DNA from 2 places in the Thomasclavelia spiroformis DSM 1552 genome. Region 1 is predicted to be linked to the other one. Evidence: a T-box and tRNA genes for the amino acid it is inferred to sense, from the RefSeq annotation. Region 1 holds a T-box; the other holds one or more tRNA genes.

The links. A T-box is a leader RNA that pairs with one kind of tRNA and senses whether it is charged. The one in region 1 lies ahead of ileS (isoleucine--tRNA ligase), so its partner is inferred to be a tRNA-Ile.
Region 2: it encodes a tRNA-Ile, which carries the amino acid that the T-box ahead of ileS (isoleucine--tRNA ligase) is inferred to sense. The anticodon was not compared.

What each region holds. Positions count from the first base shown of each region.
Region 1 covers NZ_CP102275.1:916,588-929,484, reverse strand. Annotated here, with positions in the region: gene NQ543_RS04190 (discoidin domain-containing protein) at 1-5,352, opposite strand, end outside; gene NQ543_RS04185 (helix-turn-helix domain-containing protein) at 5,721-6,014, shown strand; gene ileS (isoleucine--tRNA ligase) at 6,058-8,787, opposite strand; T-box leader at 8,821-9,021, opposite strand; gene NQ543_RS04175 (DivIVA domain-containing protein) at 9,018-9,449, opposite strand; gene NQ543_RS04170 (YlmH family RNA-binding protein) at 9,461-10,219, opposite strand; gene NQ543_RS04165 (cell division protein SepF) at 10,248-10,682, opposite strand; gene NQ543_RS04160 (YlmC/YmxH family sporulation protein) at 10,778-11,017, opposite strand; gene NQ543_RS04155 (SigB/SigF/SigG family RNA polymerase sigma factor) at 11,041-11,817, opposite strand; gene sigE (RNA polymerase sporulation sigma factor SigE) at 11,866-12,561, opposite strand; gene NQ543_RS04145 (sigma-E processing peptidase SpoIIGA) at 12,561-12,897, opposite strand, start outside.
Region 2 covers NZ_CP102275.1:2,192,970-2,205,866, forward strand. Annotated here, with positions in the region: gene NQ543_RS10395 (immunoglobulin-like domain-containing protein) at 1-1,373, opposite strand, end outside; tRNA gene NQ543_RS10400 (tRNA-Leu) at 1,631-1,714, opposite strand; tRNA gene NQ543_RS10405 (tRNA-Thr) at 1,723-1,798, opposite strand; tRNA gene NQ543_RS10410 (tRNA-Val) at 1,811-1,886, opposite strand; tRNA gene NQ543_RS10415 (tRNA-Glu) at 1,890-1,965, opposite strand; tRNA gene NQ543_RS10420 (tRNA-Asn) at 1,967-2,042, opposite strand; gene NQ543_RS10425 (LPXTG cell wall anchor domain-containing protein) at 2,242-2,955, opposite strand; tRNA gene NQ543_RS10430 (tRNA-Lys) at 3,198-3,273, shown strand; gene NQ543_RS10435 (low molecular weight protein-tyrosine-phosphatase) at 3,329-3,796, shown strand; gene NQ543_RS10440 (DEAD/DEAH box helicase) at 3,895-7,089, shown strand; gene NQ543_RS10445 (PTS sugar transporter subunit IIC) at 7,118-8,113, opposite strand; tRNA gene NQ543_RS10450 (tRNA-Ala) at 8,186-8,261, opposite strand; tRNA gene NQ543_RS10455 (tRNA-Ile) at 8,279-8,355, opposite strand; tRNA gene NQ543_RS10460 (tRNA-Ile) at 8,379-8,455, opposite strand; gene NQ543_RS10465 (putative ABC transporter permease) at 8,662-9,141, shown strand; gene NQ543_RS10470 (N-acetylmuramoyl-L-alanine amidase family protein) at 9,233-9,952, opposite strand; gene NQ543_RS10475 (aldehyde dehydrogenase) at 9,998-11,350, opposite strand; gene NQ543_RS10480 (GyrI-like domain-containing protein) at 11,408-12,043, opposite strand; gene NQ543_RS10485 (GNAT family N-acetyltransferase) at 12,058-12,585, opposite strand; gene NQ543_RS10490 (ECF transporter S component) at 12,668-12,897, opposite strand, start outside.

The sequences.
Region 1 (12,897 bases):
TTGTGTTGCATTTGGATCATTAAATACTGCTTTTGCTTCATTTAATGCATCTTTTAATCCATCAAATGTTGCTTTTGTATAGTTTGTACTATTTAATCCTTCTGCCTTATTGATTAATTCTTCTAATAAACTCTTATCTGGAATTAATCTTAAGTTCAAGAATGCTGTTACTAATTCTTTATGTGCATTATTTACTTCTTCTTGCATTGCATTTAAATCTTCATATACAGCAATTGCTTCATTTAATTCTTTTTCAAATGCTGCCCATGTATCTGTTGAGTATTTAGTTGAATCTAAATTACTTACATCATCAATAAATGCTTTTAATGCTGTTTTATCCCCTTTGTAGAATTCTAGTTTTTGCATTACACTTGCAAGTCGATCAAATGATGCATTAACATCTTCTTGACTAGCTGTTTCATCAGCTAAAATTTCTTTTGCTTCTTGTAATGCTGCTTTAAATTCTTCTGCAACTACAGGAACTACATTTTCTAAATCTTTATCAGTTACTTTATCAGCTAAATCAACTGCAATTTGTAATGCTGTTTTATCAGCAACTACTAGTTCTTCTTCGCTAAGACGAAGTGCAACAATGCTTGAAGCAATTGTTTGTTTCATTGCTTCTACTTCATTAGCACCTGGATTTTCCAAATTAACTAGAGCTTCTGCTTCTTTAATTACATCTTGGAATGCTGTCCATGTTTCATCAGTATATCCAACATTACTCATTGATTTAGCATTATCAATTATTGCTTGTAATCCTTCAATATCAGGATTTACCTTAGCTTGAATTAAACTGATTTCTGAAGCTGAGGCATTGTTATTTACAGCTCTTACATAAACTAAACGTACATGTTTTGTTGTAACTGGAGCAAAATTAATTGTTTTAGCTTGCGCATTATTTTCTAATGTTCCAGTTGCAATTGTTTCATAATCCACACCATTATCACTTACTTGGATTTGGTATTCTAATAAGTTACCATTGCTTCCTGATTGACGAGGAGTATAAATGAGTCCTTTTATTTCTGTACTTTCATCAATTTCTAAATCAATGTAATGAGGCATTGTTGTAATATTCCATGCTGAATGCCACATAGTTGAAGTTGAACCATCAAGTACATTTGATGGATTTGATCCATCTTGTTGATAACTTGATGCAGTAGCAGTTAATTTAGAAGAATCAACTAAATTAGGATCTGTTTTATCTTTAAGTTCAAGATTATCAAGAGCTTGTACTAATGCTTTTTCATAAGCATCAACTGTACTTTGTAATTGAACTGGAAGATTTAAACGAATACCTTCTATTACTTGATTCACACTTGCAACACTTTCATCAGTAAATTCACTTAAATCTTTAGTAAGTGCTAAATAAGCATTTAATCTACTATAATCAGCTTTTTTATAATCCATTTGAGATAATAAATCATTAATTTGACTTACATATGAATCAACTGTAGCTTTTGAAGGTGCATATTCAGTTAAAACTGATTTAGCTTCATCAATAACTGTACGTAATTGTTCATTAGCCATATTAGTTAATACAGCTTCACCATTCCAGATTGCATAATCAAGTGCCATTGTTGAAGCAAATGTATCATTTTTACCTAAACGTAAATCATCAACATATCCAATGAAAGCATTTGTTTTGCTACCGATTGTTTGAATTGGGAACATTGTTGTTGCTAACATTGGTCTTCCTTCAATTCTTTCATCATCTCCTAATGTATCTACTAATTCACCGTTAACATATAGAGAGATTCTATTTTGTTGGTTCTTAAATTCTAATTCAACCCATTCATTAACTGGAAGTGTATAGTTAAATGAAAAATCAAATCTTTCTCTTGAGAAACCAACTTTTCCTGTATCTTTTTGAACAGCTTTGATATTTCCATAAGGACTTTCAAATAAAATTTGTTCTTCTGTTGAATCAGATGTTCTCTTTACTTTTACACGTAAATCATTACCCAATCCTACAGTTTCTAAATCAGTAGAAATATAGCTTTGACCACCATTTAATCTTAATGCATTTTTGAAATCAACTGTTTCAATTTGAGCATTAACACCTTGTTCAATTTGATGGTCATTTGCAGATGTATCTTCATATTCATCCATTGGCATATTTAAAATAGCATCTTCTTTACTTTCTACTTCATATCCAAAATTAGTACCTGGGGCATCACCTAAAGAATCAGAAGTAGCTTTTGCTTCTTCAAGGTTCATGTCACCTTTACCCCAAAGTTTTGCTGCAAATAATGGTAATCCACGTTCAATACGATCATATACATCATATTCACTAACTCCATTATCTAAGTAGTCAGTCATGTCATTCCATACAGCAAAAGCTCCACCTTTCATTTGATCATCACCAGCAGGTATTGTTACACCGCTAATAGTGTTGATATCAAGGTTGTACATTGTTGAATCACTTAAATAGTCATAGTAATAACCGGCATTTGGAACAATATAATAATTTCCATCATTACAGTTAATTAAATCAAATCCATCTTCATACATTTGATCCATATTAGCATAACCAAAGTTCCATAAATTAATTTCTACACCTTCAGCATCGATATCTTCACCTTGGCTAGCTTGAGTAAAGCTTCCCCAAACTCTGGCTTTACGACCAGTTCCTTCAACAAAGTCTAACATATCATTAACGAATTTACGATATGCTTGAGAAGAGGCGTTATATTCATCAGCACCAATATGTACAGTTGTTTGACTATCAAATACTGGATTTTCTTCAGTCATATATTCTGAAAAAATTGATTGTACAAATTCTAAACTTTCATTATATTTACTAACTAAATTCAAATGATCGTTTTCACGCCCATATGTACCATTACGTAAATCAGGACGAACTTTTGTTAAAGCTAATGAGTGAGCAGGTGTATCAATTTCAGGAACAATATTAACACCTAATTCTCTTGAATCTTTAATAAATTCACGGAATTCATCTTTAGTATAGAATAAATCAGTACTTGTTAAATCAGCTTGGTTAAGTCCGTTATTTCCACCTTTTTTAATATCAGATTCCAAACGGAATGCAGAATAAGCATCCATAGGATCCATTCCATTTTGTGAATAATATTCCAATGGAATTAAATTGTCATTTAAATGAACTTGGAAGTCATTCATTTTATACCATGACATTTCTTTAACAAGTTGTTTTAAATAATCTAAAGTAAATGTCTTACGAGCTACATCCATAATAAATCCACGTACTTCATAAAGTGGATAATCTCTTGTTTCACCTTTAGCAATTGTAGTGTAATCACTTTGTTTTAAAGCTTGTAAGATAGTTCTAGTTGCCCAATAAGCACCTGTTTTAGTTTCTGACGTAACTGTAATTACATCATCAACTTCCATGATATATCCTTCTTCCATTAGACCTTTTGATGTGTCTGTAGTTTGGACGAAGTAGAAGTCTCCAGCTTGAGGTTGATCACCTTGAACAACACTGATTGCTTTTCCAGTAAGTAATTCATAATCTTCAGCCATAGCTTCTGCTGCAGCTTTTAAATCAGCATTACTATATACAATTCTTGATGTAGGAAGAACTGTGAAATTACCTTCAAATCCTTTCCATTCAGCTAATTCAGGTAGAATTACTGGTGCAGGATTATCAGTTTCTTCTTGTTGATATTTACCAGGAATTGTAATACCAATTTCTTTGAATTCATATTCATTTGTTTCTTTATCTGTGATTTTAAATGATACTTTTACAACTTTATCTACAATTGGTTGATAAATATGTAAATTTTCATCAACCACTTGTTCAAAATCAGTACCATTGTATTCAACAAGATATTTATCAGTTTCTGGATAGTTTACAACTAACTCAGTATCGCCTTTTTGAGGTTCTTCAATTGTAATTTGGTTAGCGATATCACTAGCACTATCTTCAATTATTCCTCCGTATACTTCCATTTCATACAGTGAAATATTATTCCATTCTACTCCTCCATCTGGATCTTGTGCAGTAAAATCATTAACCATTAAACGTACATATTGCGCACGTACAACTTCATCTAAAACAATACGATCAGTTTTAATTGCAGGACGTGATTCAATATGTTTAACTGTTTGCCATGAATCTTCTTCACCAGTGCTAGATACTTGGATTTCATAATCTGTTGCTTTTCTAGTTTCCCAGAATAAACGAACTGTTTTTATATTTCTTACTTCACCTAAATCAACACTGATCCAATGTGGTCCGTTTCCTAAGGCACTTGCCCATCTTGAATCTCTAGTTGTATGATCACCATCAAATGCTTTTGAAGCATTTAGACCACTTGTTTCATTTGAACTTGATGTAGCATCTTTATTTAATGCAACATTTTCTTGAGGATCTTGTGGTAATTGTTGACCATCAGTTAACATTACTTCAAAATCACGACAAGATACACTTGGATAACCATATTGTTTTGTCACTTCTAATTTAACATAACGACCCGAAACAGGCGCTTGTAAAAATTCAGTACTACTAGCTGATGTATTCCCATTTCGACTAACAACAGCTTCTCCCCAATTATTTGGATCATTAGAAACATAAATATTATAATCACTTGCATATACGCTTGCACTTTCCCAAATCATAGCAAATGTGTTCATTTCATATGTTTGTCCTAAATCAACATACGCCCATTGAGTTGCATTTTTTTCTGTTGACCAACGACTATCTTTGTCGGCATCTGTTAAATTAGATGCTGGCATTGATCCATATTCAGCGCTTGCTGTAACAGCTTTATTTAAAGCTAAATTTTCATTCATTGGAGTTTCAGCGACTTTATCCCCTAAAACTTCAAATTCACGTAAAGATAAACTAGGATATGCACCTGCAACTAATGATTCAACAGTAATCTTAACATAACGATAAGTTACTGGAGCATTTAGTTTTACAGTATAATCAACATCATACCCTCCATCATTTGTTTTGTCTTCTGATTGGAAAATTGTTTCATAAACGTTTCCATCATGAGAACCTTCAATTGTGAACTTTCCAATTTTTTGAGCATCTTTTTCAGCTAAGATTCTAAATTCATCAAATGTACGTTCTCTACCTAGATCAACACTCAACCAACCAGTACGTTCCCCTTCTTTAGCTGCCCAGCGTGATGAAAGTTCATCATTCCCGTCGAATGCTTTTTCAGCGTCAAAGCCATGAGCTGAATCTTCATAGTTAGCACTAGCCTCTTGATTCAAAGCAAAATTTTGTCTTTCTACTTCGGCTTGTACTGCAAAACTTCCAAACTGTGTGCTAGTAACTACCATTGTAGCAGCAACTAAAACCTTAAATGCACGCTTAGCTATTCTTTCCTTTCCTTTCAAATTTTTTCCTCCTTTCAACTTAATTGAATGAAATCAAACATTTTACTCTAACAAATATCCCACATATCTATAAAATATTATTGCTAGTGTATTCATATTTTAATTTCATTTTAATTGTTTCATAAACTTTATACATATGCAAGCGTTTTCTATGTAATTTGTTAATTTTATTTAACTCGTTAATAATAATGTCTCAATTTTATGAGACATTTAAAAAAAAATATGATAAACTAAAATTCATACACACTGGAGGTTATTATGAAAAAAATTGAATTAAGAGAAGATGAACTAAAAAAATATACAACTATAAAAAAACTTGTGGAAACAGGTGGTAATAAAAAAAAGCTGCAACTAAATTAAACTGCAGTTTAAGAACAATTGATAGAATGATTGCTCGATATAAAAATCAAGGTAAAGCAGGATTTATCCATGGTAATCGCGGTAAAATGCCAAGTACTACTATTTCTCAAGAAACAAAAAATAAAATTGTTAATCTTTATATTAATGAATATTTAAATACCAACTATACTTATTTTTGTCAAATTATAAAAGATAAATTTGGTTACACTATTAGTGATACAACAATCAATCGCTGGCTTAGAGAAAAAAATATCATTTCTCCTTATACTCGAAAAAACACCAAAAATAAATTCAAAAAACTAAAAAAAAGAACAAAATAATTAAAAATATCCAAGATAAATCATACATCTTGGATATTTTCTATTAACCATTAATTACATCATGACAACGGCAACATACTTCGCCATTCATTTCATCTTCATCAAAATAATTCCAGCAACGTGGGCATTGATGACCATTGAATTTTTCAGCTTTAATATAAGCACTATCAAATTCTTCTAATGAATTATTTTCCACTAATTCAACTTTTGCAACAATAAATAATTGTTTTAAATCATCAGCTAATTTAGCCATATCTTTAAATTCATCTTTTAAAGAAATAAATACTTTAGCTTCCATATTAGATTTAATTACTTTATCATTTCTTAAAGTTTCTAACACTTTTAATACATCTTTACGTAACAATAAGAAACGATCAAAATATGATTTAATTTCATCACTATTTTCAATTACAACCTTTTCAACATTTGGTTCTAAGAAAATAGATTCAGCTTTATTTTCATCACAGTGGAAATGATCATGCAATTCTTCGGCTGTAAATACTAACACTGGAGAAATTAATTTCATCATTGCTTTAGCATGATAATATAATACAGTTTGCACTTGTCTACGACGTAAACTATCAGCTTTTTCAATATATAAAATATCTTTTGTAAAATCCATATAGAAAGAACTTAATACATTAGTAAAATAATTTAAAATTTGTTGATTTGCATCAGCAAAATCATAATTATCATATGCTTGATGATATCCATCAATTAAATTATTTAACTCAACTAACATATACTTATCAACATCAGTTAAATCATTAACAGCAACTAAATCACTTTGTTTAAAATCATTTAAATTCCCTAAAACAAAACGCATTGTATTTCTAATTTTACGATAGTTTTCAGAAATTTGTTTCATGATTTCATCACTAATACGAACATCTTGTTGGTATGCTACTGAAGTTGCCCACAATCTTACAATATCAGCTCCATACTGATTTACCAACTTAATTGGATCAACTGTATTTCCTAATGATTTAGACATCTTATTACCTTTACCATCTAAAACAAATCCATGTGATAACACTGTTTTATATGGTGCTTTGCCATGAGCTGCGGTACCTATAATTAAAGATGAATTGAACCATCCACGATATTGATCACTACCTTCAAAATATAAATCTACAGGATATGGATAACCACGTTCTTTCATACACCCAGTATGACTTGATCCTGAATCAAACCAAACATCCATAATATCTTTTTCTTTTTTAAAGATACCGTTAGGTGAATGTTCATTTGTATAGCCTTCAGGTAATAAATCTTTTTCATCTAATTCAAACCAAACATTTGAACCATGTTTTCTAAATAAATCAGAAATATGTTTAAATACTTTTTCTTCCATAATTGGAGTTCCATCTTCACAATAGATAATTGGAATTGGTACACCCCAAGATCTTTGACGTGAAATACACCAGTCACCACGTTCTTTAATCATATTATAAATACGAATATGACCCCATTCATTTAACCAATTAACACTATCGATTTCTGCTAATAATTTATCTCTAATTTTATCTAATGAACAGAACCATTGATCAGTTGCTCTAAAAATAATTGGTTTTTTAGTACGCCAATCATGAGGATAACTATGAGTAATAAATTCTAATTTCAATAATACTCCTAGCTCATCTAGTTTCATTGTTACTGTCTTATTAGCATCATCAACATATTGTCCTTCTAACCATTCACCACAGTCTTTCATCATACAACCATGTTCATCTACATTACAATATGCTGGTAAACCATATTTTTGACCAACATAAAAGTCATCTGCCCCAAATCCAGGTGCTGTATGAACGCACCCAGTTCCAGCTTCAGCAGTAACATGATCACCTAAAATAACTAATGATTCACGATCATATAATGGATGTTTACAAGTAATCATCTCTAATTCTTTTCCTTTGAAATGATTACTTACTTGATATTCATCAATTTCAAATTTTTCCATCAATGAATCAACTAACTCTTCTAAAACAATCAATTTCCCTTTATTTGTTTCAACTAATGCATAGTCATATGTTTCATTCAAACAGATTGCAAGGTTAGCAGGAATTGTCCAAGGTGTTGTTGTCCAGATAACAAAATATGTATCATTATCTAAAATACCCTTACCATCTTTTACTTGGAACTTAACAAAAATAGTTGGACTTTTAATATCATGATATTCAATTTCTGCTTCAGCTAAAGCTGATTCACTTGATGGCGACCAATAAACTGGTTTTAATCCTTTAAAAATCAAACCATCCATTGCCATTTTTGCAAATACATCAATTTGATTTGCTTCAAATTCAGGCAATAATGTTAAATATGGATGTTTATAATCAGCAAATGTTCCCATTCTAATTAATTGTTCCATTTGCTTATTTACTTGTTCATGAGCATAAGCATCACATTTCTCTCTAAATGCCGCAGTTGACATTTCTTTACGATTTACACCTAATTTTTGAATTGCATTTTCAATTGGGAGTCCATGAGTATCCCATCCTGGAATAAATGGTGTATAACGCCCTTCCATATTATTGTATCGACAAATAACGTCTTTAATAACTTTGTTTAACATATGTCCCATATGCATATTTCCATTTGCATATGGTGGACCATCATGAAAAACAAAACTATCCTTACCTTCATTTTGTTTAATAACTTTTTCATACATGTTTGTCTCTTGCCAACGACTTACATAACCTGGTTCTTTTTTAGGAAGATTTCCTCGCATCTCAAAGTCAGTCTTTGGCATTAATAATGTGTCTTTGTAATTCATCTTCTTACCTCCATAAAATAAAAAAACGTCCCAACAAAGGACGAATATTCGCGGTACCACCTTATTTCGTATTTTTCAATACGCACTTAAAATCTTAACGCGATCAACGGCCACCCCTACTATTTTCAAGGCGCTACTCCAGAGTGATTCATTATAATAATAGTTACTGATTTACACCGACCATCAGCTCTCTATAAACATCTTATTATAAACAGTCTCTTTCATTGTATTTACTCTTCTTCATCATCTTCGTTAATTAGATTGAAAACTTCTGAATTATCAATCGTATCTAAAATATCTTGTGACATTTTTTGAACTGAAGAACGAAATTTAATTGCCTGATCTTTAAAATCATTCATTTCACTTGAAAGTGAACGAACATAATCCAAAGATTCTTTTAAAATCATATTGGCATTACGTTTTGCTTTATCTATCAAAGCACTTGCTTCTTTTAAAGCTAGACGAGCTATTTCTTCATTGGTTTTTTCAGTAATGTTGACACGATGTTGCAACAAAGAATTTTGTTCTTTAAGATGATCAAGTTCATCATTTAAAGACGAAATCTGATTTTTCAATTTATTAATCTGATTTTCATAATCAATCATCAAATTATCAACAGTTTGTTTATCATATCCCATAAATTGTTTCTTTATCCCACTCATCGTTTCACCTCTTACTTATAAAAATACCCTTCGATGACGTAATTATTCTGTTTTGTCACTCTTTTTGTATCGACAATTTTAACACGCCCATAACGTCGAAGCGATATTATATCACTATTATTACATAAATAGCTTATTTCTTCAACTTCTTTGTGATTAACTTTTACAAAACCTGAGCGAATATAATTAACCGCCTTGCTTCGAGGTAAATTATATATGCTACTAACTATTTTATCAAGTCGAAATGAAGAAACAATAAAAGTTTTACAAGTATATTGGTGTATAATTTCAATACTTTCATTAGATAAAGATAATTTAACTTTACTATGTTTAATCAAATTAAGATTATTTTTTACATAATCATATATCTTTAAATCCATTACTACATAAAAAACATCATGATATTCATAAATATCTCCAAACAACTCTCTTTTAACCCCTAAAGACATTAATGCTCCTAATATATCCCGATGCGTTAATTTACCAAAAGGTTTTGCATAAGTAATTTTAACTAAAACAATTTCAAAATCATCTTGTTCAATTTGATAATAAGCTGGTGCAATAATCATTCTTTTTGTTTCACTATTAATAAGACCGCCATTTTCTAAAACAATCAATTCATCCGATTTACCAATTACACTATGAACAATAGATTGATGATACGGATTTAAAAACTTTGTTAAGACGATTCTTTGACGATCTAATGCTTGATCTTTAAACTCAAGAATCTTTTTAACAAAAGCCTCTTCACCTTTAAAATGTTCAAACATAATTAAAAAGTATTAGTTTTACTAATACTTATTTATCAACAGATTCCTCATCCGTCACATCAATATTTCCTGAAACACTAATATTTTTAGGTGCACATAAGAAAATCTTTGGACCAATTGTTTGTATATCTCCATCAATAGCATAAATAACACCACTTAAAAAATCAACAACACGTTTAGCTTGTTCTTTTTGTAAACGATGTAAATTAATAACTACTGCTTGTTTATTTTTTAAATATTTAGCAATCTCTTGTGTTTCAGCATATGCTCTAGGTTCAAATAATATTAACTGACTATCTTTATTAGAATTCAATTTACTAATAGCTTCACTTGTCTTTGCATTTTTTGCTTGTTCAAAAAAACTAGTTTTTGGTTCGGTATCGATTTCTACATCATCATATTCTTCAACATCATCGCCTTCTTCATCAAAAAACCACTTTTTTACTTTTTCTCCGTATCCCATGAAGCATTCCTCCTTATTTTATTACTAGCCCATTATAACACAAAAAAACTAATCATAAAAGCATAAAAAAACAAAATAAAAGACAGCAATGTCTTTTATCCATCTAGTGTAACTAGAATTACATCACCGCCTATGCTTACAACACATTCAATTGGAATTACAATACAGGGTGTTTCTTTAAAAAAACAAAATAACTTAAAAAAACTATACTTCTCTACAATAATTGCCTGAATACACCTAGTACACCAATCAATCTCAATATCACTAATAAAGCCAACTTTACATCCATCTACAACATTAACAACATCCTTTGATTGTAATTTTACAAATCTCATCAAATCACCATTAATATATATGATTATTTCAGGTAATTATGTAGAGTGTTTAAAGCTTTTTTTTCAATTCTAGATACTTGAGCTTGCGAAATAAATAATTCTTTAGCTATTTCACTTTGTGACAAGCCTTCAAAATATCTTTGCTTTATCACATCATGTTCTTTTTGACTTAATGATTTTAAAGCATCATATAAATCAATTCGTTCATTAGTCTTTAATACACCTGCTTTTTCATCACTTAATGAATCAATCATCTTTAAACTATTACCATCACTATTTTTTACCTCTTCTTGTAAAGAAGCAACACTATTAGTTGATAAAAGTGCTTCAACAATGACACTTTGATCAATATCTAATTTTTTAGCTAATTCTTTGATTGTTGGTTCTCTTTGAAACTTATTTAAATATTCATCTTTTATCTTTAATATCTTATAAGCAATATCCTTTAAAGAACGAGATATTTTAATTTGATGATTATCTCTTAAATAACGTTTCATCTCACCAATAATTAAAGGAACAGCATATGTAGAAAACTTTAAATCATAACTAGTATTAAAGTTTTCTATCGCTTTGATTAAACCAATCATACCTACTTGAAACAAATCATCACAGCCATCACTTCGATTATAAAATCGTTTAGTCATTGAAATAACTAATTTAATATTATCATTGACTAATTTTTCTTTTATTCTTTCATCTTTAGTTTTTTGATATTCATCTATTAATGCATATGTTTCTTTGGTAGTTAATTTTTTTCTTGGTTCATGATAACCATTTATAATAATCTGATAATTATTCATATTTGCCTTCTTTCATCATTATTTTTAGCAAATATGACAAAATTATACCTATTTTATCTCATTATAATTTAGTTTATTTCTTAATTTTTTAATAATCTTTTTTTCTAATCTAGAAATATATGATTGCGAAATTCCCATCATTTTAGCAACATCTTTTTGAGTTAATTCATCATAATTCATTAAACCATATCTTAACATTAAAATTTCTTTTTCACGCTTTGACAAATCTTTAAATGCTTCATAAAACATTGTTCGCTGATCACTTTGTTCTAATTCATTTTTTACGATATCACTATCAGTACCAATAATATCTGAAAGCAACAATTCATTTCCATCATAATCAATATTTAATGGCTCATCAAGTGATATTTCATGTCGTAACTTATTATTCTTTCTTAAAAACATTAATATTTCATTTTCAATACAACGTGATGCATATGTTGCTAATTTTATATTTTTATCAGTTTTAAAAGTATTGATTGCTTTTACTAAGCCAATCGTTCCTATACTAATTAAATCTTCAATACCACCATTTTGATTAGTATCATATCTTTTTGCAACGTATACAACTAAACGTAAATTATGCTCAATTAATAAATCACGAGCATCATTATCACCTTTAGCCAATTTTTCTAACGCTTCTTTTTCTTCAAAAGCATTAAGTGGTGGTGGTAATACATCATGTCTACCAACATAATAAAGATACTTAGTTTTATTTAATAATTTTAAAATTAATTTTATCATTATAGTATGCCCCCCATTAACGATTTATTTAATAAACAATCATACTTGATTCCTCTAATAACCCCTACATATATATTTTCTAATAATTGATTATTAATTGCCAAAGTATCTACTTTGATTACACCAATAAAATCACTTCTTAAATCATTTAACTCAACAACATCAATTATTTCATATTTATCAATAATTTTTTCATTAATTAAAATTAACGGAAACCCTTCATAATAAACCTCATTACCACTATCTAGAAAACCATTAAATACATACTGCTTACCAGCATAAAATAATTCCACTGGATATAAATAACTATTAATTCTTACTTTCCTTTTCAAATAA
Region 2 (12,897 bases), 1.3 Mb from region 1:
TCAAATTGGCAAAAAGGAAAACCATTTTTAGAATCATTTTTTAAAGACTTATCATTTGAACCCGCTATTTGACTAATACCACTATCCTCAACAATATTACTATCACCTTTTATATAACGTTCTCCACGCTTAAAAAAAACATTCATTAAATCATTAGTTGGGTCTGTAGCCGTTAAATAAAAAGTAGGATCTCCTTTAATCGTTGTTCCATTTATTGGTTTTATATCCTCATTAATTGATGCTTGTTCTGTAAAAGTAACAAATTTAATTATCTTGGTTTGAACATTACCCACAGCATCATCAGCTGATAATGATAAAACATGTTCACCTGGTTCCATTTGTAACGAACGAAAACTATATGGTAATTCAATCGCTTTTCCATCCAGTGTAGCAACTAACTGACATTCATTACTAATTGTATCATAAGCTCTAGCTTCAATTATACCATTATGATATATTTGCCCATCGATCATATTAGTTTCAATTACTGGAGCAGTATTATCACTTATTATTTCAACACTATTATTACCACTAATAATAAGATGTTTACCATCAGTTAATAATGTTGTATCTAAGTCATAACGTAAAGCATTAAAATTATGATTTTCTAATTTAAATGTTACATAAAGTATTTCAATTCTATTTTTTTCATCTCCCATTTCAATTTTACTTTTTGACGTAATATCGTTTAATGTATTCACTGACCACTTATCTTCGCTTTGCTTATCTATTTCACTACTATATATTCCTTGATACTTTGCAACTTTTAAAGTTGTTCCATCAGGTAAAATCATATGAATATTCTTTAATAAAAAATCATCATTATTTTCAATATTATGTTCTAAAGCATTAGCTTTATTTCCCGCATGAAAAGCTATTGTTAATGTCTTTTTTTCACTATCAAAATATTTGGCATTAATATCATATGTATAAGTATGCCATTTACTATATGTTCCTTCATTAAAAATACCAATTATTTCATTATCAATTGCAACTGTATTTTTAAAGAAAACATCAGTTTGAGTTGTTTCAAAAACAAGCTTTGCATTTCCATTAATTGATTTAACACTATTATTACTAACGTCTTTTCCATCAATTATTAAATTATTTCCAGCAGCAATAACTTGATAACTTTTATTAATAACCTGTCCATTCGTTAAATTAAATTGATTTTCACTTTTAATATTTATTTTATCTTTATCATCCTTTTTTGATGTAGTAAGTTTATCTTCAATAACTGCAGTATTTTTATCATTACTTTCTTCATTTTCTAAAATATTATTTGGATAAATTGAACCAATGTTTAATATTGATACTGTCGCTAAACTACTAATACTTCCTTTAATAATTTTTTGTGCCTTTTTATTAACCATTGATTCACCCTCCTATCTACATAATTTAATTTTCATAAAAATTAATAATTAAGTAAAAACTAAATTAGAATTTTTTATTATATACATGATAATATTAATTATATTTCAATCTTTAGTATGGGATATTTTATTTATAACTATGCAATAGTTCTTTTGTTAATATTAATTAAAAAAATAATTGAACAATGAAATTACTTTATAAAAAATAAAAAAAACGATAAGATAAAATACTCATCGTTTAAATACAAATAAAAAAATGGTGCGGGTGACAGGAATCGAACCTGCACGCCGAAGGCGCTAGATCCTAAGTCTAGTGCGTCTGCCAGTTCCGCCACACCCGCATATAAAATGGTGCCGGCTAAAGGACTTGAACCCTCAACCTACTGATTACAAGTCAGTTGCTCTACCAATTGAGCTAAGCCGGCTTATTTATTTAATGGTGGAGGTTAACGGACTCGAACCGCTGACCCTCTGCTTGTAAGGCAGATGCTCTCCCAACTGAGCTAAACCTCCAAATGGTGACCTGTACGGGATTCGAACCCGTGAATGCATGCGTGAAAGGCATGTGAGTTAACCGTTTCTCCAACAGGCCATGGCGCTTGAAGTAGGACTCGAACCTACGACCGATCGGTTAACAGCCGATTGCTCTACCAACTGAGCTATTCAAGCAACTTGGTGCCCTAATATAATATCATTATCGTTACATATATGCAATACTTTTTTTAAATTTTTTTTATTTTTTTTCATTATATTATTTTTATCTCCATTATTTGATTAAATACTTACTTAAAATAAAAACAAGTTTGTTAAAATGTATTACCAAATACACCTTTCAAACTTGTTTTCATTGATATCTTACTTCTTATATTTATATCTCTTCACTGATTTCATTATCTTCTATATTATCATTTTTCTTTTTTTTATTTTTATAAAAATATAAACCACCAGCAATTAATATTACTACAACAATTCCGCCAATAACTATACCGGTATTACTAGCAGTAGCTGTGGATTCTTTGGAAACAACAGTTATTTCATTAGTAGCATTTTGTAAGTCCATTAAGCCAATATCAACCATGTTACCTTCAATCGTTCCTACTGTACTACTTTTAATTTTTCCAGGCATTGTAATCTTAATACCTATTTCTAGTCCCATTTCTTCTAACTTATCGATTGAATAACCAAGTTGATCTTCAAAATCTTCAGTATCTACACTTTCACCAAGGTCATCACCTTCTATTTTTAAAGTGTATGTATTATTTTCGACAGTTAAACAATCTAAAATATCTTTAGTTATACTTTCTGGAGCAACAGCATTAAATCCAACATATTCTTCCCCATCAATTTTTTCACTAACATCTTTTAATTCCCAACCTTTTAAACCATCTTCAGTTTCCATTTGTGACTTAATATCTTCTTGAGTCATTCCATATGTATCCATCATTTCTTTAGAATACAAGATTTTCATACTGGCATCTACATTATCTTTATCAATTATATTAATTTGATAATGAATTTTCATACACCCTGTCAGTGCTAAAGAAATTGCAAACACTGTCAATAATTTCATAATTTTTTTCATATTCTTCCCTCCAATATATGGTGTATTTTAAAATGATTATTTCCTAATTATTTTATTTACCTCCTTAATTATCATATTTTTATATTATAGCTTTCTCTTAAATAATCATCACAACACCATTTCCTATACCAAAATTATAACAATATCTCACATAATAAGCAAAAATTATTATTATTTTTTTAAATAATACTTTACATCTAAATAAAAATATGCTATTTTTATATGGCATCAATGATGTATATGACCCGCTAGCTCAGCCGGTAGAGCATCTGACTTTTAATCAGAGGGTCAGGCGTTCGAATCGCCTGCGGGTCACCATTTAGATAATCAAGATGAACGAAAGTTCATCTTTTTTAATAGACGGAGGTTAACAATGATAAAAATATTATTTGTATGTTTAGGAAATATTTGTCGTTCACCGATGGCAGAGTTTATATTTAAAGACTTAGTAAAAAAACATCGCCTAGAAAACAATTTTTATATTCAATCTGCTGCAACAAGCAAAGAAGAATATGGCAATCCTGTTCACCCTGGAACAAAAAACAAACTTGCTCAATATAATATTTCAACAGAAAATAAAACTTCTATTCCTCTTACACAAAGTGATTATGATAAATATGATTATATTATTGCAATGGAAACTAAAAATATAACAAATATTCTTAAAATCGTGAAAAATGATCCATTAAATAAAATCTCTCGTTTACTTGATTTTACAGATAACCCTCATGATATCGCTGATCCATGGTATACACATAATTTTGATGAAACATATGATGATATTTTTGAAGGTTGTCTTAGTTTATTGGAACACATAAAGGAAAAATATGATTTAAATTAACACCCAATGGTGTTTTTTTTAATTCTGAAATAATTAAACTTTTTTTCTTTGGTAATCATAGAAATAATGATATAATAAATCATTGGAGGAAAAAGAACATGTATATAAAAGATGATGAAATAAATAGAATATTTAATGAAAAAAACTGGAAAACCGCTCATAATTATTATAAAGATAACACCATTATAAACATGTCCGTCATAAAATATAATAATGAATATCATATCGATGGTAACGTTGAAATATATGGTCGTACTACTACTAGCCATATTATTGTTGATACAAGCGGAAAAATAATTTCTTTTGAGTGTAGTTGCCCTAATTGCCATGATAATGAATTAGCATGTGGTCATATTGGGGTTTTATTATTAAAATTTTACAGTTTAGATATGTCCGATATTCCCTTTCAATTTAATCAAAAAATTGATTATAAAGCTAAATTCGAAGAATTTGAGCGTATAAAAGAAGAAAAAATGATTCAAGCAAAATTTAATGAATCAAAACAGCTCATTCAAAATTATTTAGAAAAAAAAGAAAACAATATAACTAACAATTTACCTATTGAATTAATCCCTAATATTACATACTCTTTTAATCGCATCTTAATAAACTATCGTATTGGTAACATAAAAACATATTTAATTAAAAATCTAAAAGAATTCATTACTGATCTTCGTTATCAAAGAACCCATAATTACGGTAGTAAATTGATTACTGATCACAACTATAAATCTTTTAGCCAAGATGCTTTAAAACAAATTGATTTCATTAAAGACAATAGTGAATTTATTGATGAAATAGAACGCAATCGCTCTATTAATATTAATCAATACAATATTGATAACTTTTTTGAAACATATCTAACGAACTTAAATATAAATATGTTTTTTACTACTATCGATTTAAAAAATCTTACAATAAACTTTGAAGATAAAGAAGATTATTTTGAAGTATCACTTATTCCAAACGATGGTGAATTAATCATCGGTAACCAATATATCTATTATTTAAAGGATAATATCTTAAATCGCTATAGCTTAGAAATGTCTCAAATAACTAAGAAATTATTAGCAATATTAGACAAAGAAAATTTAATTGTTTCTAAAGAAGATTTTGGATATTTTGGAAAATATATCATCGATCAAATATTACCATACATTGCTATTACCGGTGCAAACATTGATGATTATATGCCTTGCGTTATAACGCTAGTTATATACGTTGATTTAAATAAATTTGGTGATCTTGCTATTAATTTAGAATATCATGATGATGAAGGTAATATTTTATTTGATGGAAAATATATTGACAGCTACGAAACAAAATTACCCTTAAAAGTTGATAATGCCCTTGCCTTAATTGAAAAATACGCTAAATATGATGAACTAACAAACATGTATTTAATCACTAATAATGCTGAGGATATTTATTATTTTATTAAAAATATCTTACCTGAATTAAATAATTATTGTGAAGTATTTGTCAGTGAAGAAATAAAGAATATAAATAAACCTAAAAACATTAGTTTAAATATTGGTATTCGTTTAAAAAATGATTTATTAGAAATTGATTTAGATAGTGTGAATGTTTCAAAAGATGAAATCAAAGATATTTTATATGCAATTGAACGTAAAAAATCTTATCATCGTCTTAAAAATGGTGAATTTATAAATTTAGAAGATAAAAACTTAAATGCTGCATATAACATAATTCACGATTTAAATATAAGTAATGACAACATTAAAGACTCTACAATCGTTTTAGACAAATCAAAAGCCTTATATCTAAACCAATTATCATTGGACAATGATTCTATTATTTTTAATCGGAACCAACAATTCCAAGAACTTATCGATAATTTAACTCACCACAATAACAACTATCCTATTCCAGAAGCCTATCAAAATATCTTACGCGATTATCAATGCGAAGGTTACAGATGGATCAAAACAATGAGTGATTATGGATTTGGCGGAATTCTTGCTGATGATATGGGACTTGGAAAAACATTACAGATGATAACGGTTTTAGAAAACAGCAAAACTAATAATAAAGCTAGTATTGTAATTACACCAGCAACATTGATTTTGAATTGGAAGGATGAAATAAATAAGTTTTCTTCTGATTTAAAAGTTTTATGTATTATTGGAAATACATCTATACGTAAAAAATCGGTTAATGAGATAGATAATTATGACGTAATCATTACTTCTTATGATTACTTAAGAAGAGATTATGATTTATATAAAGATTATTTATTTAATTATATCATTTTAGACGAAGCTCAATATATCAAAAATCAAGCAACTAAAAACGCTAAAGCAGTTAAAGAATTAAGCGGTACTCATCGTTTTGCTTTAACTGGAACACCTATTGAAAATTCATTAGCAGAATTATGGTCGATATTTGATTTTCTTATGCCTAATTACTTATTTACATATAACTATTTTAGAGAACATTTTGAACGCCCAATTGTTCGTGATAACGATAAAGAAGTCCAATTACAACTAAAAAAAATGGTTGAACCATTTATCCTTAGAAGAACTAAACAAGATGTATTAGATGAATTACCTGATAAAATAGAAAACAACATTAAGATCTCTTTTTCAAAAGAAGAAGAGAATCTATATATCGCAAACTTAAGTCAAATCAATGATAAATTAAAAAGCGCATTAGATATCGAGCAAATTGACAAATTCCAAATTTTATCAATGATGACAAGACTTAGACAGCTATGTTGTGAACCTAGAATTTTATACAATGATATCCAAGAACCAAGTTCTAAAATGAAAGCATGCTTAGATATTATAAAAAAAGCCAAAGAAAACAAACAAAAAGTTTTATTATTTTCATCTTTTACTTCTTCCTTAGAATTTATTGAAAAAGAATTACGTAAAGATGATATTTCATACTATGTTTTAACTGGAGCAACCAACAAAATAAAGCGCCATCAATTAGTCAATGCTTTCCAAAACGATAATACAAATGTATTTTTAATTTCCTTAAAAGCTGGTGGTACTGGTTTAAATCTAACTGCCGCTTCAATTGTAATTCATTATGATCCATGGTGGAATATGTCAGCACAAAACCAAGCAACCGATCGAGCGTATCGAATTGGCCAAGTAAATAATGTTCAAGTATATAAATTAATTATGAAAAATAGTATTGAAGAAAAAATTCAAAAATTACAAGAACAAAAACAAGACTTATCAAATATTTTTATTGAAAATAATACTAATAATATTACTAAGATGTCTACAAGTGAAATTATTAGTTTATTTTCAAACGATTAAAAAACTACCAAATTTGGTAGTTTTTTGTTTAAAGACAATCTAATTTTAAATCTCCACTTTTTATAAAAGTTAACTTCTTAAACATTTTAAAAATAACATAAGTTAAAAAAGCCGGTGCAATCAAATCAATGACAATAACAGGAAGCCAATAACTACTTCCCATTACATTAACTGCTTCTAATATTCCTACAAAACCAGCTGTTCCCATACCAGAACCTACTGAAGAACATGAAATATTCAACAAACAAGTAGAAATCGGCGCGATAATAGCACTTACAATAATCGGAGGTAACCAAATCACCGGTTTTTTTACAATATTTTTAAATTGCAACATACTTGTTCCAATTGCAATCGCTATTACATCACCAATATCATTATCATCTATTGACATAACCGCAAATCCAATCATTTGCCCACAACAACCAGCTAACGCTGCACCCGCTGCCAAACCATTTAATCCTAACATTACTCCAATAGCAGCACTTGATATAGGAGCAGTTAATGCCATTCCCATTAAAACTGCCACTACAATCGACATTAGTATCGGTTGCATATTCACACCAGTATTGATCAGTTGACCTAGCCACAAGATAAATTCAGTTAAATATGGACCAACCACGAGAGTAATTATCCCCCCTATTAGAATCGAAACAAAAGGAACCAGTAATATATCAACAGGAGTTTTCCCTTGAATTAAACGTGTAACTTCTACAGCGCCAATAACCGCAACAAAAGCCGCAATTGGATTTCCGGAACTTGCCACATTTCCATTAAATGTTCCTGCCCCAATACTACCAGCAATTATTGCCGCAATTAAATTTAAGCCTTTAGCATCAATCGCATATGATATCGCTACCCCAATTGCTGGTCCCATTAAATATGTGGCTGTTTCACCCCATGTTACTAATTGCGGTATATTAATAAAATTTCCCAATTGCTTTAAAATAGTTCCAATAATCAAACTACAAAAAAACCCGTATGCCATACCATTTAAGGCTTTAATAAAATAATTCTCTTTTTTCATCCCTATTCTCCATTATCTCATTATTTTTAAATATAAAATAAAAAACCTGCTATGCAGGTTGTATTTTTACTATGGTGGAGCCTAGCGGGATCGAACCGCTGACCCCCTGCGTGCAAGGCAGGTGCTCTCCCAGCTGAGCTAAGGCCCCAATTATTTAATTATATATGGTGGGCCTGAATGGACTCGAACCATCGACCTCACCCTTATCAGGGGTGCGCTCTAACCAGCTGAGCTACAGGCCCATATATAATATACAATTGATTAATGGTGGGCCTGAATGGACTCGAACCATCGACCTCACCCTTATCAGGGGTGCGCTCTAACCAGCTGAGCTACAGGCCCATTAACCGACTGCTCAGATATAATAACATATATATTTTCAGCCGTCAACACTTAAATTAAACTTTTTTTGACTTCTTTTAACACAATTTAATTTTTATCGATATAATAACATAAATTTAAATTATTTTGTTAAAACTTTTTTCTATTATAAATTGAATTTTGCATATTTTTTATTTTATCCCATACTAATTATATAGGAGGAACTTATGATAAAATTTGCAATATATACTTTTTTAGGCTTTATTATGGAATCTGTTTATATTTCTATATTAAATAAAAAAATACTTTTTTCTGGTTTATTAAAAGGACCTTGCATCCCTATATACGGTTTTGGAGCATTATTAATTTTAAATATTTCAGGGTATTGTTATAATAATATAGATGTCTTTTTTTATTCATTAATTAGTTGTACTTGTTTAGAATATTTGACTCACTATTTTTTATTAAAAGACTCAAATATTGAAATATGGAATTATTCTAAAATACCACATAACTATTCTGCAAGAATTTGTATGTTTTATAGCATTATGTGGGGCTTTTTAGGAATAGTTCTAGTTAATTATATCGATCCATTTATAAACAAAATTTTGATTCATTTAAATTATAATCTTTTAAATATTTTTGCATTAATATATTTCTTATATATTCTCTACCAATTTTATAACCATAATTATAAAATACACTAAATATATATTTAAAAGCAGTTACCCTATAACTGTTTTTATTTTTATAAATAATAATGAGTATAGATTATATCCATACTCATTATTATTTCAATTATTCTAATACCTTTTTCAATTCATTTAAATCAATCGTATCTTCTGGGTATTTTTTTCGATAATTCTCTAACCCATCACAAATCTTTATTGCCAATTTTTGATGATATTTTGAACTTTGTAACTGTCCTCGTTCATTTGGATTAGATATAAAACCACACTCTATTAATACCCCTAATGTTTTTGTAGCTCTCAACACTCGAAAACTAGCACCTGATATCCTTTTTGGACTGCCTGTTACTTCTTTCATTGAGGATTGAATCTCACTAGCTAAACGCTTCCCTTTTTCACTATTTTGATAATAAAACACTTGTGAACCCCAAGCGCTAGTTGATGGCGTGGAATTTAAATGAATGCTAATTAAATAATCACATTCATACTCATCAATTTTTTTAACACGTAAATACATATCGTCTTGTTTAGAATAATGATGATCTCGTCTAGTCATATCCTGATCATCAGTTCTTGTCATATATACTTTAGCACCACGATTTTCTAATTCTTCTTTTAAAGCAAAAGATATTTTTAAATTTAAATCAGATTCATAAATATTTCCTACACTTGCACCATTATCAAGACCACCATGACCAGGATCGATAACTACAGAAACATTTTTCAACGTTAATTCTTTACTAACCGGTGTAGTATTATCAAAGAAAAATAATCTAGTACATATATATGAAATTACGGTTACTATAATTATTAGATACGTTCTTTTCACCAAATCACCTATCTAACTATATGCTTTGATTAAATAATTTATTTATTATTTTAATATTTTAGTAACTAATTTATAAAGTCGTTTAGAATAAGGTGGATATAATGAAACTAAATCTTTTTTGATAAAACGATGATGAATAGTCTGTTTATGACTAAAAGTTATAAAACTATCTTTACCATGGTATTGTCCTATTCCTGAATAACGTATTCCTCCAAAAGGAACTTTTGGTGAAATTAAATGTGTTATACAATCATTAATACATGCGCCACCAAACGATAAACGCTTTGTTAAATAGTTAATAAACTGTTTATCATTAGAAAAAATATACAAAGCTAGAGGAAATGGGTGTTTTTCAACTAATATTTCAATTTCGTTTCGATCTTTATATGTGATAATCGGTAATATTGGTCCAAATATCTCCTCATTCATAAAATTACTTTTATTACCATTAACTAATGTTGGCTCAATCCATAAATCATCAGCATTATAATTACCACCCGCATAAATTTCTTCACCTTCAAACATTTTAATTAATCTTTTAAAATGTTTTTCATTGATAATTCTCCCATAATCATCATTACTTAAAAAAATATTTACCGTTTCTTTCCACAATTCAATAAATTTATCTTTTAAACCCTCTTTAATAATTAAATAATCCGGTGCAACACAAGTTTGACCAGCATTTAATATTTTTCCCCATGCAATTTTTTGAACTGCATCTTTTAATTTTGCACTTTGATCAACAATAACCGGACTTTTTCCTCCTAACTCTAATGTAACAGGAATTAATTGTTCACTTGCTGCAGCCATTATTTTTTTACCAGTTTCAATGCTACCGGTAAAAAATATATGATCAACTTGGCTATGAGTCAATTGAATAGTTGTTGATGCATCACCTAAAATACAACAAATATATTCTGCTTCAAAAGTTTCTTTAATAATTTTATCAATTATTTTACTTGTAGCAATTGAATTTTCTGATGGTTTGATAATAGCACAATTTCCAGCCGCTATTGCTCCTACTAATGGTTCAAATATTAATTGAAAGGGGTAGTTGAATGGTCCAATAATCAAACTAACTCCTAGTGGTCGATAAAATATTTGATCATATGCACCAAATAAATAATATGGTGCTAATTTAGTTTTTGATTTCATCCATTTTTTTAAATGTTTCTTTGTATTTTCTATGCTACTTAAAACATATCCTATTTCAGTTGAATATGCTTCAAATGCTGTTTTTCTTAAATCAAGGTATAATGCTTCTTCAACTTCTTTTTGATAATATTTTATTTTTTGATAAAGTAACGTTAATTGTTTCATTCTAAATGCGTATTCGTGTGTTTTTAACGTTTTAAAATAATCACGCTGTTGCTTAATAATTTGTTCGATATTTTCCATATTAACCTCTTTATAAATATTTTGTCATTTCCTGGGAAATAATGACTAAAATTAGAATCATTTAATTTCCTTGATTGGATGTCTAATAACTGTTTTAAGCTTTTCAGCCTTGCACCTCCGCGGATCTGATAAATATATTTCATGATGATATCTTTTATCATTTATATCTAACTTATAACCATTTTCTTCAATATATTCATGCATACACTTTACCGTTTCTGGCTCGTTATCATACGGCCCAAGATGCAAACATTGAACACATAATCCTTCATCATAACTAAAAAATTCAACACTTGAAAAATCAAGTTTTTTCTTTTTTGTCGCTGTTTCAATTGCCCATTTAAAATCTTTTTTTGTTACAAAATCAGGTAATCGAATTAAAGAAATAAATTTCAGTAAATCCTTTCTTGAATAATCCATGCCCTTTATCTCTTCTTGCCACCAAAAGCCTTCCAACGGTGGTACCACATATTCAAAAAATCCTTCAATTTTATAATCTGATTTATAACTCATTTTTAATGTATACGCAATTCCATAAAGTAACTGGATTGACTTTATATATTCACCTTCTGGATCATTAGGATTCCCTTTTCCTCTAACAGCTAAATAATTCATCTTGGGAATCTTTACAATTGTTGGGTTGTTTTTTGGTAAATAAAATTCTTTATATTCTTTTTTAAAATCAAATGACATAACTTACATCTCCTTTAAATCAAATATTCATATAAATAAAACCAAAGTATCTCATCTTTTCCTCTATCAAAATCTACTTTACCAACATTTTTAAAGCCATACTTTTGATATAATGAAATAGCCGGTGTATTTTTAACACATACATCAATTCGAATAGTTTTATAGCCTAATTCTTTTCCATATACGATTGCATAATCCAACATTTTAGATGCAATCCCATGTTTTTTAAAATCTGGGTGTACTGCTAGTGTATGAATTACTAATATCTCATTATCTAAAACATTAACGGACCACTTACCTTGCATATACCTAGATTCATATTCATTATTTAAAATCATTGTCCCTACTATCTTATGATCAACTCGTAAAACAAATAATGAATCTTTTTCTATTCCATCATTCGCAATATTTCTAGTTGGATATTCTCCTTCACTCCAACATGCATAATTAATTCCTCTTTGTAATTGTCGACACACACTTATGTATAAATTTTCTATTTCATCAAGATCTTTTTCACTTGCTTTTTCAATAAAATATTCCATATCATTTACCTCAATATTTTTTTATTATTCATATTATATCAAAAAAACGATTGATAAAATATATCAATCGCTCAAATATAATTTATTCATGTAAAAATTCCGAAATTCTTTTATATAAAAAGAATGTAACCAAACCATTAATTCCTGCTTTAATTAAATTAAAACCAACAATAAAAGGCATCAGTCCCCATACAACCTCTTGAGTTACTCCCATAAATAATGGCGTTATAATTAAATTTGCCACAACCATTACCATTGCCATTGCTAACATTCCACATAAAAGACCAATTATCGCCGCTTTTCTAGTTTTAT